DNA from 2 places in the Streptomyces sp. NPDC037389 genome. Region 2 is predicted to be linked to the other one. Evidence: riboswitches for the same ligand, from Rfam matches in the RefSeq annotation. Region 2 holds a riboswitch; the other holds the start of a gene.
The links. A riboswitch is a leader RNA that binds a small molecule or an ion and turns the genes downstream of it on or off. The one in region 2 is predicted to bind cobalamin.
Positions count from the first base shown of each region.

Region 1: another riboswitch for cobalamin. It lies ahead of metE (5-methyltetrahydropteroyltriglutamate--homocysteine S-methyltransferase); the one in region 2 lies ahead of AB0E98_RS19105 (HoxN/HupN/NixA family nickel/cobalt transporter).

Region 1 is NZ_JBEZUS010000003.1:568,619-573,899, forward strand. It holds gene metE (5-methyltetrahydropteroyltriglutamate--homocysteine S-methyltransferase) at 1-1,974, opposite strand, end outside; cobalamin riboswitch at 2,131-2,294, opposite strand; cobalamin riboswitch at 2,558-2,644, shown strand; gene AB0E98_RS09340 (CbtB-domain containing protein) at 2,707-2,946, shown strand; gene AB0E98_RS09345 (CbtA family protein) at 2,984-3,742, shown strand; gene AB0E98_RS09350 (CoA-acylating methylmalonate-semialdehyde dehydrogenase) at 3,948-5,281, shown strand, end outside.
Region 2 is NZ_JBEZUS010000008.1:81,460-86,740, forward strand. It holds gene AB0E98_RS19095 (YIP1 family protein) at 1-332, opposite strand, end outside; gene AB0E98_RS19100 (APC family permease) at 405-2,009, opposite strand; cobalamin riboswitch at 2,172-2,385, shown strand; gene AB0E98_RS19105 (HoxN/HupN/NixA family nickel/cobalt transporter) at 2,415-3,533, shown strand; gene AB0E98_RS19110 (hypothetical protein) at 3,565-3,777, opposite strand; gene AB0E98_RS19115 (HAMP domain-containing sensor histidine kinase) at 3,871-5,010, opposite strand; gene AB0E98_RS19120 (response regulator transcription factor) at 5,003-5,281, opposite strand, start outside.

The sequences.
Region 1 (5,281 bases), on a different contig from region 2:
GCACATGTGGGTGTGGATCTGGGTGTCCGGGCGGACGCCGCCGGTGGTCAGGCGGAAGGCCTCGGTGGCCCAGGACAAATAGGCGGGGCGGTCGGCGGTGCGCAGGGGCAGGGTTTCGCGGAGGGCGGGTTCGTCGACCTGGATCACGGCGGTGCCCGCCGCCTCCAGGTCGGCGACCTCGTCGCGCAGTGCGAGCGCGACCTGGCGGGCGGTCTCGGCGCGGGGCTGGTCGTCGCGGACGAAGGACCAGGCGAGCATGGTGACGGGGCCGGTGAGCATGCCCTTGACGGGCCGATTGGTGAGGGACTGGGCGTAAGACGTCCAGCGCACGGTCATCGGCTCGGGGCGGGAGACGTCGCCGGCCAGGACCGGTGGGCGGACGTAGCGGGTGCCGTAGGACTGGACCCAGCCGTGCCGGGTGGCGAGGTAGCCGGTGAGGCGTTCGGCGAAGTACTGGACCATGTCGTTGCGTTCGGCCTCGCCGTGGACCAGGACGTCCAGGCCGGTCTTCTCCTGGAAGGCGACGACCTCGCGGATCTCGGCCTCGATGCGCCGCTCGTAGGCGTCGGTGCCGATGCGTCCGGCGCGCAGGTCGGCGCGGGCGGTGCGTAGTTCGCCGGTCTGGGGGAAGGAGCCGATGGTGGTCGTGGGCAGCGGGGGCAGGCCCAGGCGGGCGCGCTGGGCGGTGGTCCGCTCGGCGTAGGGCAGCGAGCGGCGGGCGTCGTCGCCGGTGACGGCGGTGGTGCGGGCGCGGACGGCCGGGTCGTGGGTGAGGGCGGAGCCGGCGCGGGAGGCCAGGTCGGCGCGGTTGGCGGCGAGTTCGGCGGCGATGGCAGCGGTGCCGTGGCCGAGGCCGCGGGCGAGGGTGACGATCTCGGTGGTCTTCTGGCGGGCGAAGGCGAGCCAGCGGGCGATCCGCGGGTCGATGTCGCGTTCGGCGGTGGCGTCGAGGGGGACGTGGAGGAGGGAGCTGGAGGCGGCGACGTCCACGCGGCCGGCGAGGCCGAGGAGGGTGGCGAGGGTGGCCAGCGACGCCGTCAGGTCGTTGATCCAGACGTTGCGGCCGTCGACGACGCCCGCGACGAGTCGTTTGCCGGGCAGTCCGCCGGCGGCCGCGAGGTCGTCGAGGTTGGCGGCGGCGGGGCCGGTGAAGTCGAGGGCGAGGCCGTCGACGGGGGCCTTGGCCAGCATGGGCAGGGCCTCGCCCAGGCGGTCGAAGTAGGAGGCGACGAGGAGTTTCGGCCGGTCCGCCAGGGCCCCGAGGTCGCGGTAGGCGCGGGCTGCCGCGTTCAGTTCGGCCGGGGTGCGGTCCTGGACGAGGGCGGGCTCGTCCAGTTGGACCCACTCGGCCCCGGCGGCGCGCAGCGCGGTGAGCACCTCGGCGTAGACGGGCAGCAGCCGGTCCAGGAGGGTGAGCGGGTCGAAGCCGGCCGGGGCGCCGGGGGCGGGTTTGGCGAGCAGGAGGTAGGTGACCGGTCCGACGAGGACGGGGCGGGCGGCGAGGCCGAGGGCCAGGGCCTCCTGGAGTTCGCCGAGTTGTTTGGCGGGGTCGGCGGTGAAGACGGTGTCGGGACCGAGCTCCGGGACGAGGTAGTGGTAGTTGGTGTCGAACCACTTGGTCATCTCCAGGGGCGCCACGTCCTGGGTTCCGCGTGCCATGGCGAAGTAGCCGTCCAGGGGGTCGGCGGCGAAGGCCGGGCGGTGGCGGGCGGGGATCGCGCCGAGCATGACGCTGGTGTCGAGGACGTGGTCGTAGTACGAGAAGTCACCGGTGGGGACCTCGTGGAGGCCGGCGGCGTCGAGATCGCGCCATGTGGCGGCGCGCAGTCCGGCGGCGGTCCGGCGCAGGGCGTCGGCGGAGACGGCGCCCTTCCAGTAGCCTTCGACGGCCTTCTTCAGTTCCCGGTCCCGTCCCTGACGGGGGTAGCCGTACACGGTGGCCCGGGCTGCCGCGGCTGCGGACTTGCTGGTCACGGAACTCTCCTTCGCGAGCTCGTCTTCCGGGATCCCGGAGAGGCCGCGAGGGGTCGTGTCGGTGCGGGCGAGCCGCCGAGTGCTCGTCCGTGCGCGCCGACCCGCCCTCGGGGTCACCGGGATCTCCGCGCGCGATTCGTTCGCGCGCGGGCAGCGGGCAGGTCTTCGGACTCGCGGGCACGTCCACCCGAGGGCGGACACCTAATGGCCGTCGCTTCCCGGGCCCGCCGGGCCCAGTGCGTATGACGGCGGTCGTTCCCGCACACCGCTGCGGGGCAGTCCCGGATTCCCACCGGGTTCCCTCTTGCGACGCGTCTGCCTGGCGGGCAGGGCGAACCGGCTGCGTGGTCAGCGTAGGCACAGAAGTCACCCGCCGAACAGCCCTGTTCATATACCGGTCACACAGGGACGGCATACGGACGATATCCGGGCGCCGCGACGGTGTGGAGGGTGTGAAGGAGGCTCGCCCGCGGCGCACACCCAGGCCGTGCACGCCGGTTCATACGCCGGTGCGCATCCCCCCACCCCATGGCGCGACGTTGGCCTGAACGGTACGGTCGCGTGGACATGACGACGGGGTGACGGAAGCCGGTGGGAATCCGGCACGGTCGCGCCACTGTGAATCCGGCCGAACGCTCGCGGCAGCGCGGCGACGCCCGGGGAGTCAGACCCGCCTCCCGTCGTCCAAGAACCCCTAGTTCTGGGACGCGTGTTTCCCCAGGAGGTTTGATCATGGCCTATTCCGCCGTTCCCACGTCCGGCGCTCCCGTCTCCGGCTCCTCCGCCCGGCCGGAGGTCGCGCCGATATCCCTGAAGGCGATCGCCCCGTGGGCGGTCTTCTTCGGGCTTCTCATGCTGATCCTGCTGTACTTCGTCGGCGCCGAACAGGGCGCCACCTCGCTGCTTTCCGGCGAGGGCGTCCACGAGTGGGTCCACGACGGACGCCACCTGCTCGGCTTCCCGTGCCACTGACCGCCGGGGAGTCCGTCTCGTGAACACCGACCGTCCCGTGAACACCGTCTCCGTACGGTCGCTCCTGGTGCGCGGCATGCTCGCCGGGCTGGCGGCGGGGTGCCTCGCGCTGCTCGTGGCCTATCTGCTCGGTGAGCCGTCCGTGGACAAGGCCATCGGTTTCGAGGAGGCCCACAGCCACGGCGACCACGGTGTGGAGCTGGTCAGCCGCACCCTCCAGTCCACGGCCGGGCTGGCGACCGGCGTCCTGGTCTACGGCGTCGCGCTCGGCGGCATCGCGGCGCTGGCCTTCTGCGTGGCCCTGGGCCGGATCGGCCGGACCGGCCCGCGCGCCACGGCGGCCCTGCTCTCGCTGGGCGGGCTGCTGGTGGTCTATGTGGTGCCGTTCCTCAAGTACCCGGCCAATCCGCCGTCCGTCGGCGACCCCGACACCATCGGCAAGCGCACCGCGCTGTACTTCCTGATGATCGCGCTCAGCGTCCTGCTGGGCGTCGCCGCGATCTTCCTGGGCCGCGCGCTGGCCCCCCGGCTGGGCACCTGGTGGGCCGGCGTCGTCGCGGTGGCGGCGTTCGTGCTGATGGCAGGGGTGGCGTATGCCGTCCTGCCCGTGGTCGACGAGGTGCCCGCAGACTTCCCGGCCACCGTGCTGTGGCGGTTCCGCCTCGCGGCCCTGGCCATCCAGTGCGTCCTGTGGGCGGGCTTCGGGCTGCTCTTCGGGCACCTGGCCGAACGGCTGCTCGTCCACCGGGCCGGCCCCGACCGCTCGGCCCAGAGCCTGGCCGAACCCGTCTCCTGACCGATTCCGTTTCTCCCGTCCCCGGCGTGCGGGGCGGCCACCCGGCCGCCTCGCACGTTTTTTCGACTCTGGACTTAGTAGGACGTCCAACTATATGTTCGGGGGCACCACGAGGACGGACAGGACGGACCGCGCCCCACAAGGGCGCGCGCCCGCGGCCCCGCCGTGCCTGTCCCCGGATCTCACCTGATGAGAGCAGGCTTCCATGGTCCGTGAACTGACCCACTTCATCGGCGGAAAGCACACCCCCGGAACATCGGGGGTCTTCGGCGATGTGTACGACCCCAACACCGGCGAGGTCCAGGCCCGGGTGCCCCTGGCGAACCGGGCGGAGACCGAGGCGGCCATCGCCGACGCGGTCCGCGCCCAGCGCGAGTGGGGCGAGTGGAACCCCCAGCGCCGGGCCCGGGTCCTGCTGCGCTTCCTCCAGCTGGTCGAGGGCGAGAAGGACGCGCTGGCCCGACTGCTGTCCTCCGAGCACGGCAAGACCGTCCCCGACGCGCTCGGCGACATCCAGCGCGGCCTGGAGGTGGTGGAGTTCGCCGCGGGCATTCCGCATCTGCTCAAGGGCGAGTTCACGGACAACGCCGGCACCGGCATCGACGTGCACTCCCTGCGCCGCCCGATCGGCGTCGCCGCCGGCATCACCCCGTTCAACTTCCCCGCGATGATCCCGCTGTGGAAGGCCGCCCCCGCGATCGCCTGCGGCAACGCCTTCATCCTCAAGCCCTCCGAGCGCGACCCGTCCGTACCGCTGCGGCTCGCCGAGCTGTTCCTGGAGGCGGGCCTCCCGGCGGGCGTCCTCAACGTTCTCAACGGCGACAAGGAGAGCGTGGACGTCCTCCTTGAGGACCCGCGCGTCGGCGCCGTCGGCTTCGTCGGCTCCACCCCGATCGCCGCGCACATCTACGCCACCGCCGCCGCCCACGGCAAGCGCGCCCAGTGCTTCGGCGGCGCCAAGAACCACATGATCGTGATGCCCGACGCCGACCTCGACCAGGCCGTCGACGCGCTCATCGGCGCCGGCTACGGCTCCGCCGGGGAGCGCTGCATGGCCATCTCGGTGGCCGTGCCCGTCGGCGAGGAGACCGCCGACGCGCTCGTCGCCAAGCTCAAGGAGCGCATCGGCACGCTCCGCATCGGCCGCTCCGACGACCCCGAGGCGGACTTCGGCCCGCTCGTCGGCCGCGACGCCGTCGACCGGGTGCGCGGCTACGTCGACCTGGGCGTCGAGGAGGGCGCGGAACTGGTCGTCGACGGCCGGGACTTCGTCCTGCCGGGCCACGAGAACGGCTTCTTCGCCGGCGCCACCCTCTTCGACCGCGTCACCCCGGACATGCGGATCTACCAGGAGGAGATCTTCGGTCCCGTGCTGTCGGTGGTCCGCGCCGCCGACTACGAGGAGGCCCTGCGGCTGCCCAGCGAGCACCCCTTCGGCAACGGCGTCGCCCTCTTCACCCGCGACGGGGACACCGCCCGCGACTTCACCCGCCGCGTGGACACCGGCATGATCGGCGTCAACGTCCCGATCCCCGTGCC
Region 2 (5,281 bases):
CTGCCGTTGCCGCCGAGCCGACGGGCGATGGCGTGCGTGGCGGCACCCAGCAGCAGGCTGGCGAGCATCATCACCAGCGAGCCGATGGCCATGGCCTCCAGCGCCAGCAGGGGGCTGACCCCCCACTGCACCCAGAAGGAGTCGTTGGCCAGCGTCCCCAGCGCCCCGCACAGCAGGGACAGGAAGGCCGCCGCTCCCCAGACGCTCCGGTCCCGCGCCTCGTCGAGGACCTCGACGGGCCGGTACCAGAGCCCGAATATGAGGCGGTGCCAGAGCAGCTTGCGCGGCTGGGCACCGGGGGTGCGTGGGGGAGGGGCAGTGGTCACAGGCATGGGTGCCGTTTTATCACCGTTCGGCCGGACCGCAGGAGTCCGGGCGGCCCGGCCGATGGAGCGGACGCCCCGTCAGGCCGGGGTGGGCGCCACGCCGCCGGGGCCCGTACCGGGGTCCGTGCCGGGGTCCGGATCGTCGTCCCCCGCGTCGGCGACAGGCCGGTCGGAGACGGCCGTCACGGGCTCGGCGAGCCCGACGGCGGAGACCCCTCCGGGCAGGTAGTCCTCGCTGATCTCCCGTGGCCCGAACGGCCACACCTTCTCCCTCGCCGCCCACAGCACGAAGGCCACGCACCCGGCGCCCACCCAGGCCAGCGACCACTCGATGGGGTGGCGGCCGGGGGAGTTCCGGTCGGCGAAGCCGTAGATCACCAGCCAGCCCGCCAGCGCCACCAGGCTCGGCAGCGGATAGAGCCACGTCCGGTACGGGCGCGGCAGCCCCGGCTGCCGGCGCCGCAGCACGGTCAAGGCCAGGATCTGCGACAGCGCCTGAAGGATCACCATGACCGCCATCAGCAACTGGATGATCGTCGCCAGGTCGGTATGACGGCCAATCAGAAAGCCGACGGCCGAGACCAGCCCCATCGTCGCCAGGGGCAGCACCGGGAAGCGCAGCCGAGGGTGGAGGGCGCCGAAGCGGCGGAAGAAGACGTTCTCCCGCGCGGCGTCCACGGGGATGCGCGAGCCGCCCAGGAGCCCGGTGAAGACCGACGCGAAGGCCGTGACGAGGATCAGCACGGTGACGACGTCCGCCGCGCCCTTGCCCCACGTCTGCTCCATGACCGCAGAGGCCACGGAGGACCCGGCCGTGGAGTCGGGGTCCAGCATCTCCCGCCAGTCGACGACGCCCAGGGTGCCGATCTGGAGCAGCAGATAGATGGCCATGATGCCGAGGATCGAGTAGATGATGGACCGTGGCATGACGCGCCCGGGGTCCTTGATCTCGGCACCCATGTAGGCGACGGTGCTGTAGCCCCCGTAGTCGTAGATGCCGATGGTCAGGCCCGCCGCGAAGCCCAGCCAGAACTGACCGGTCGTGAGGTCGAAGGCGCCCGCCGGGTAGGTGAAGGCCCGGTCCGGGCTGAAGTGGGTGAACGCGGCGACGATGACCAGGGCGACCGAGGCGATCATCACGCACCACAGCACGGCCGTGATCCGCGCGATGCTCTCCACCCGCCGCCACAGCAGCCCGACGACCACCACGACGAACGCCAGGCCCGTCAGATCGCCCTGGGTCTGCGTCATGCCCGGCCAGAGATAGCCCAGGTACTGGACGAAGCCGATCACACCCGTGGCCATGGCCAGCGGGATGAAGAGCATCGCCGTCCACACGAACAGGAACGGCACCAGTCTTCCGGTCCGGTACTGGAACGCCTGCCGCAGATAGACATAGCTGCCGCCCGCGCCGGGCATCGCCGCGCCCAGCTCGGCCCACACCAGCCCGTCGGCGAGGGCCAGCACGGCCCCGGCGACGAAGCCGATGACCGCCTGCGGCCCGCCGAAGGAGGCCACCATCAGTGGAATGGTGACGAACGGTCCTATGCCGCACATCTGGCTCATGTTGATGGCGGTGGCCTGGAACAGCCCGATACGGCGGACGAACGCCGCCCGCTCTTCCGGCACCACGGGCTCCGGTGCCCCGGGCCCCCGCTCGATGTCCCCTGCCGTGTCCGCCATTGGCGCTCAGCCCTCTCTCGGTCGTCCGTCGAGGTCTTCCTGCGAGGTCTTCCTGCACTCGTACACCGGGCCGCCCGGCGCGTCCATCACCTGCGGAGTGTCGGGCCTTGCTGCGAGAAGATGGCAAGTGCCACATTCTCGCCCTGGAGCCCGGCCGGGACGTTATGGTTGCCCGGCCGTGGTGTTCGGGAAGACCGGTGAGGCCCCTCGTGGGCCGATTCCGGAGCGGCCCTCGCCACTGTGATCGGGGAGTGACCGTCCTCTTCCGCGTGCCCCGGTACGTGGAGCCACTGGCAGCGTCCGGCTGCCGGGAAGGCGGGACGGTAACGCCAGTCACCCGTAAGCCAGGAGACCGGCCACGGCATCTCGAAATGATCCACGAGGTGCTGGAGCGTTCACCCCAAGATGTCCATATCCACATCCACCGAACCGTCCCCGCCCGCCTTCCGCTGGCGGCGTGAGGACACCCTGCGGACCGCCGGCCTGCTGGCCGTCGTCGTCGCCCTCCACGTCGTCGCGTTCGGCGTGCTCTTCCTGCTGGTCGTGCCGAACCACTACACCGTCGGCTCCAAGGCCTTCGGCGTCGGCCTCGGCGTCACCGCCTACACCCTCGGCATGCGGCACGCCTTCGACGCCGACCACATCGCCGCCATCGACAACACCACCCGCAAGCTGATGGCGGACGGGCAACGCCCGGTCTCCGTCGGCTTCTGGTTCGCCCTCGGCCACTCCAGCGTCGTCGTCCTGATGGCGTTGCTGGTCACCGGCGGCACCCGGCTGGCCGGGACGCTGATGAACGAGGACTCCACCACCCATCAGGCCCTCGGCGTCGTCGGCACCTCGGTCTCCGGCGGCTTCCTCTACCTCATCGCCATCCTCAACCTCGTCGCCCTCGCCGGCATCATGAGGGTCTTCCGCGCCATGCGCGAGGGCCGCTACGACGAGGCCGAACTGGAGAAGCAGCTCGACTCGCGCGGCTTCATGAACCGCCTCCTCGGCCGTTTCACCCGCTCCATCAGCCGCCCCGGCCAGATGTACCCGCTGGGCTTCCTCTTCGGCCTGGGCTTCGACACCGCCACCGAGGTCACGCTGATGGTCATGGCGGGCAGCGGCGCCGCCGCCGGGCTGCCCTGGTACGCGATCCTGTGCCTGCCGCTGCTGTTCGCGGCCGGCATGAGCCTGTTCGACACGCTCGACGGCACGTTCATGAACTTCGCCTACCAGTGGGCGTTCTCCAACCCCGTCAGAAAGGTCTACTACAACCTCACCATCACCGGGCTGTCCATCGCCGTAGCCTTCCTCATCGGCACCATCGAGCTGGTGGGCGTGCTCCACGAGAAGCTCGGTCTGGACGACGGGGTGACCGGCTGGATCGCGGGGCTGAACCTCGACAACGTCGGTTTCGTCATCGTCGGGCTGTTCGTGGTGGTCTGGGCCATCGCCCTCGGCTACTGGCGCTTCGCCAAGGTCGAACAGCGCTGGGCGGCACGGACGGCTGCCGCCGGGGCGGGCGCGGACGGCTGAGCGGGCGGCAACGGGGGTTACGGCCGGGGGATCAGGGGCGTTCGCAGCCCTGGTCCGCGCACGCCTTCCGGGCGCTGATCACCGGGGGGCTGCTCCCGGCCGGCTCCTCCCGCACCACCACCAGGGCCGGCCCGCCGCAGGTCAGGCACGTCCGGGCCGAGGGATCCCACTCCCGCTCGATCGCCGCGGCGATCCTGCGCAGGGGGTCGGCGTCGACATCTGACTCGGCTCCGGTGTCGGACATGGGCCATCCCGCTCCACGGTCGTCGCTGCTCGCTCTGCCGGCGGGTGCATCGTGACGCACGACCCCTGATCACGTCAGCGTGTTGGGCCGTGATCACCCTTCACGGGGTGGCGCGGCCCCCGCGCTGACGGCCGTCGGGAGCGTCACCTCGAACCGGCAGCCGCCGGGCACGTTGTGGACCGACGCCCGGCCCGCGTGGGCCTCGACGATGCCACGGACGATCGCCAGGCCCAGCCCCGCGCCCCCCGGCCGGGTCCGGGCCGCCGAGCCCCGCCAGCCCGTCTCGAAGACCCGGGGCAGATCCTCCTCCGGGATGCCGCCGCAGCCGTCCGTCACCGACACCACCACCGCGTCCGCCTCGCGCCGCGCGGCCACCGCGACCGTGCCGTCGGGCGGGGTCCGCCGGATCGCGTTCACCAGGAGGTTCCCCAGGACCCGGGTCATCTCCTTGCCGTCCACCTCCACCGGCGCGGCGTCCACACCGTCCCCCACCAGCCGCACCCCGTGCTCGCGCGCCAGCGGCCCGGCGCCCGCCAGGGCCTCGTCCACCAGGTCGTACACCGACATCCGGCTCGGGCGCAGCGGCAGAACGCCGGCGTGGATGCGGGAGAGCTCGAAGAGATCGCCCACCATGGTGTCGATCCGGTCGACCTCGGTGCGGATCTGCCGGTGGTAGCGCGCGGGGTCCTCGGCGACGCCGTCCTCCAGGGCCTCGGACATGGCGCGCAGCCCGGCCAGCGGGGTGCGCAGGTCGTGGGAGATCCAGGCCACCAGTTCGCGCCGCGAGGCGTCGAGGGCGCGTTCGCGCTCCCGGGACTCGGCGAGTTTGGCGCTGGTGGCGGCGAGCTCCCGGGACAGCGCGTCGAGTTCCGCCGTGGCGCCGCCGCCGGGGGCGGCGAAGGTGCCGCCCCCGCCGAGGGACCGGGCCGCGCGGGTCAGCGCGGCGCTACGGGCCACCACCCAGCGGCCGAGCAGCAGGGCCGTGGCGAGCGAGACCACGGCGGCCATCGCGCACACCGTCGTCACGACCGTCAGGTCGTGCGCGGACAGGAACATCGCCTGGGCCACGGCCAGCGTCCCGGCCAGCATCGCGGTCACCGACACGGCGGCCACCACGGCGAGGGAGACCGTCACCGACCGGTGGCGCAGGAGCCGCAGCGCCAGCGCGCCCAGCAGCCCGGCGGCGGCCGCGCCGAGGAACGCGAACAGGGCGATGAGCAGCGTGTCACCCATTCCCGGCCGCCTCCCCGGGCTCCTCGAAGCGGTAGCCGACGCCCCATACGGTCCGGATCAGCGCGGGATTCGCCGGGTCGTCCTCGATCTTGGCGCGCAGCCGGCGTACGTGCACGGTCACCGTCGACACGTCCCCGAAGTCCCAGCCCCACACCTCGCGCATCAACTCCTCGCGGGTGCAGGCGCGCCCTGGATGGCGCAGGAGGAAGGCGAGCAGGTCGAACTCGCGGAGGGTGAGGGCGAGGTCGGTGCCGTTCCGGGTGGCGCGGCG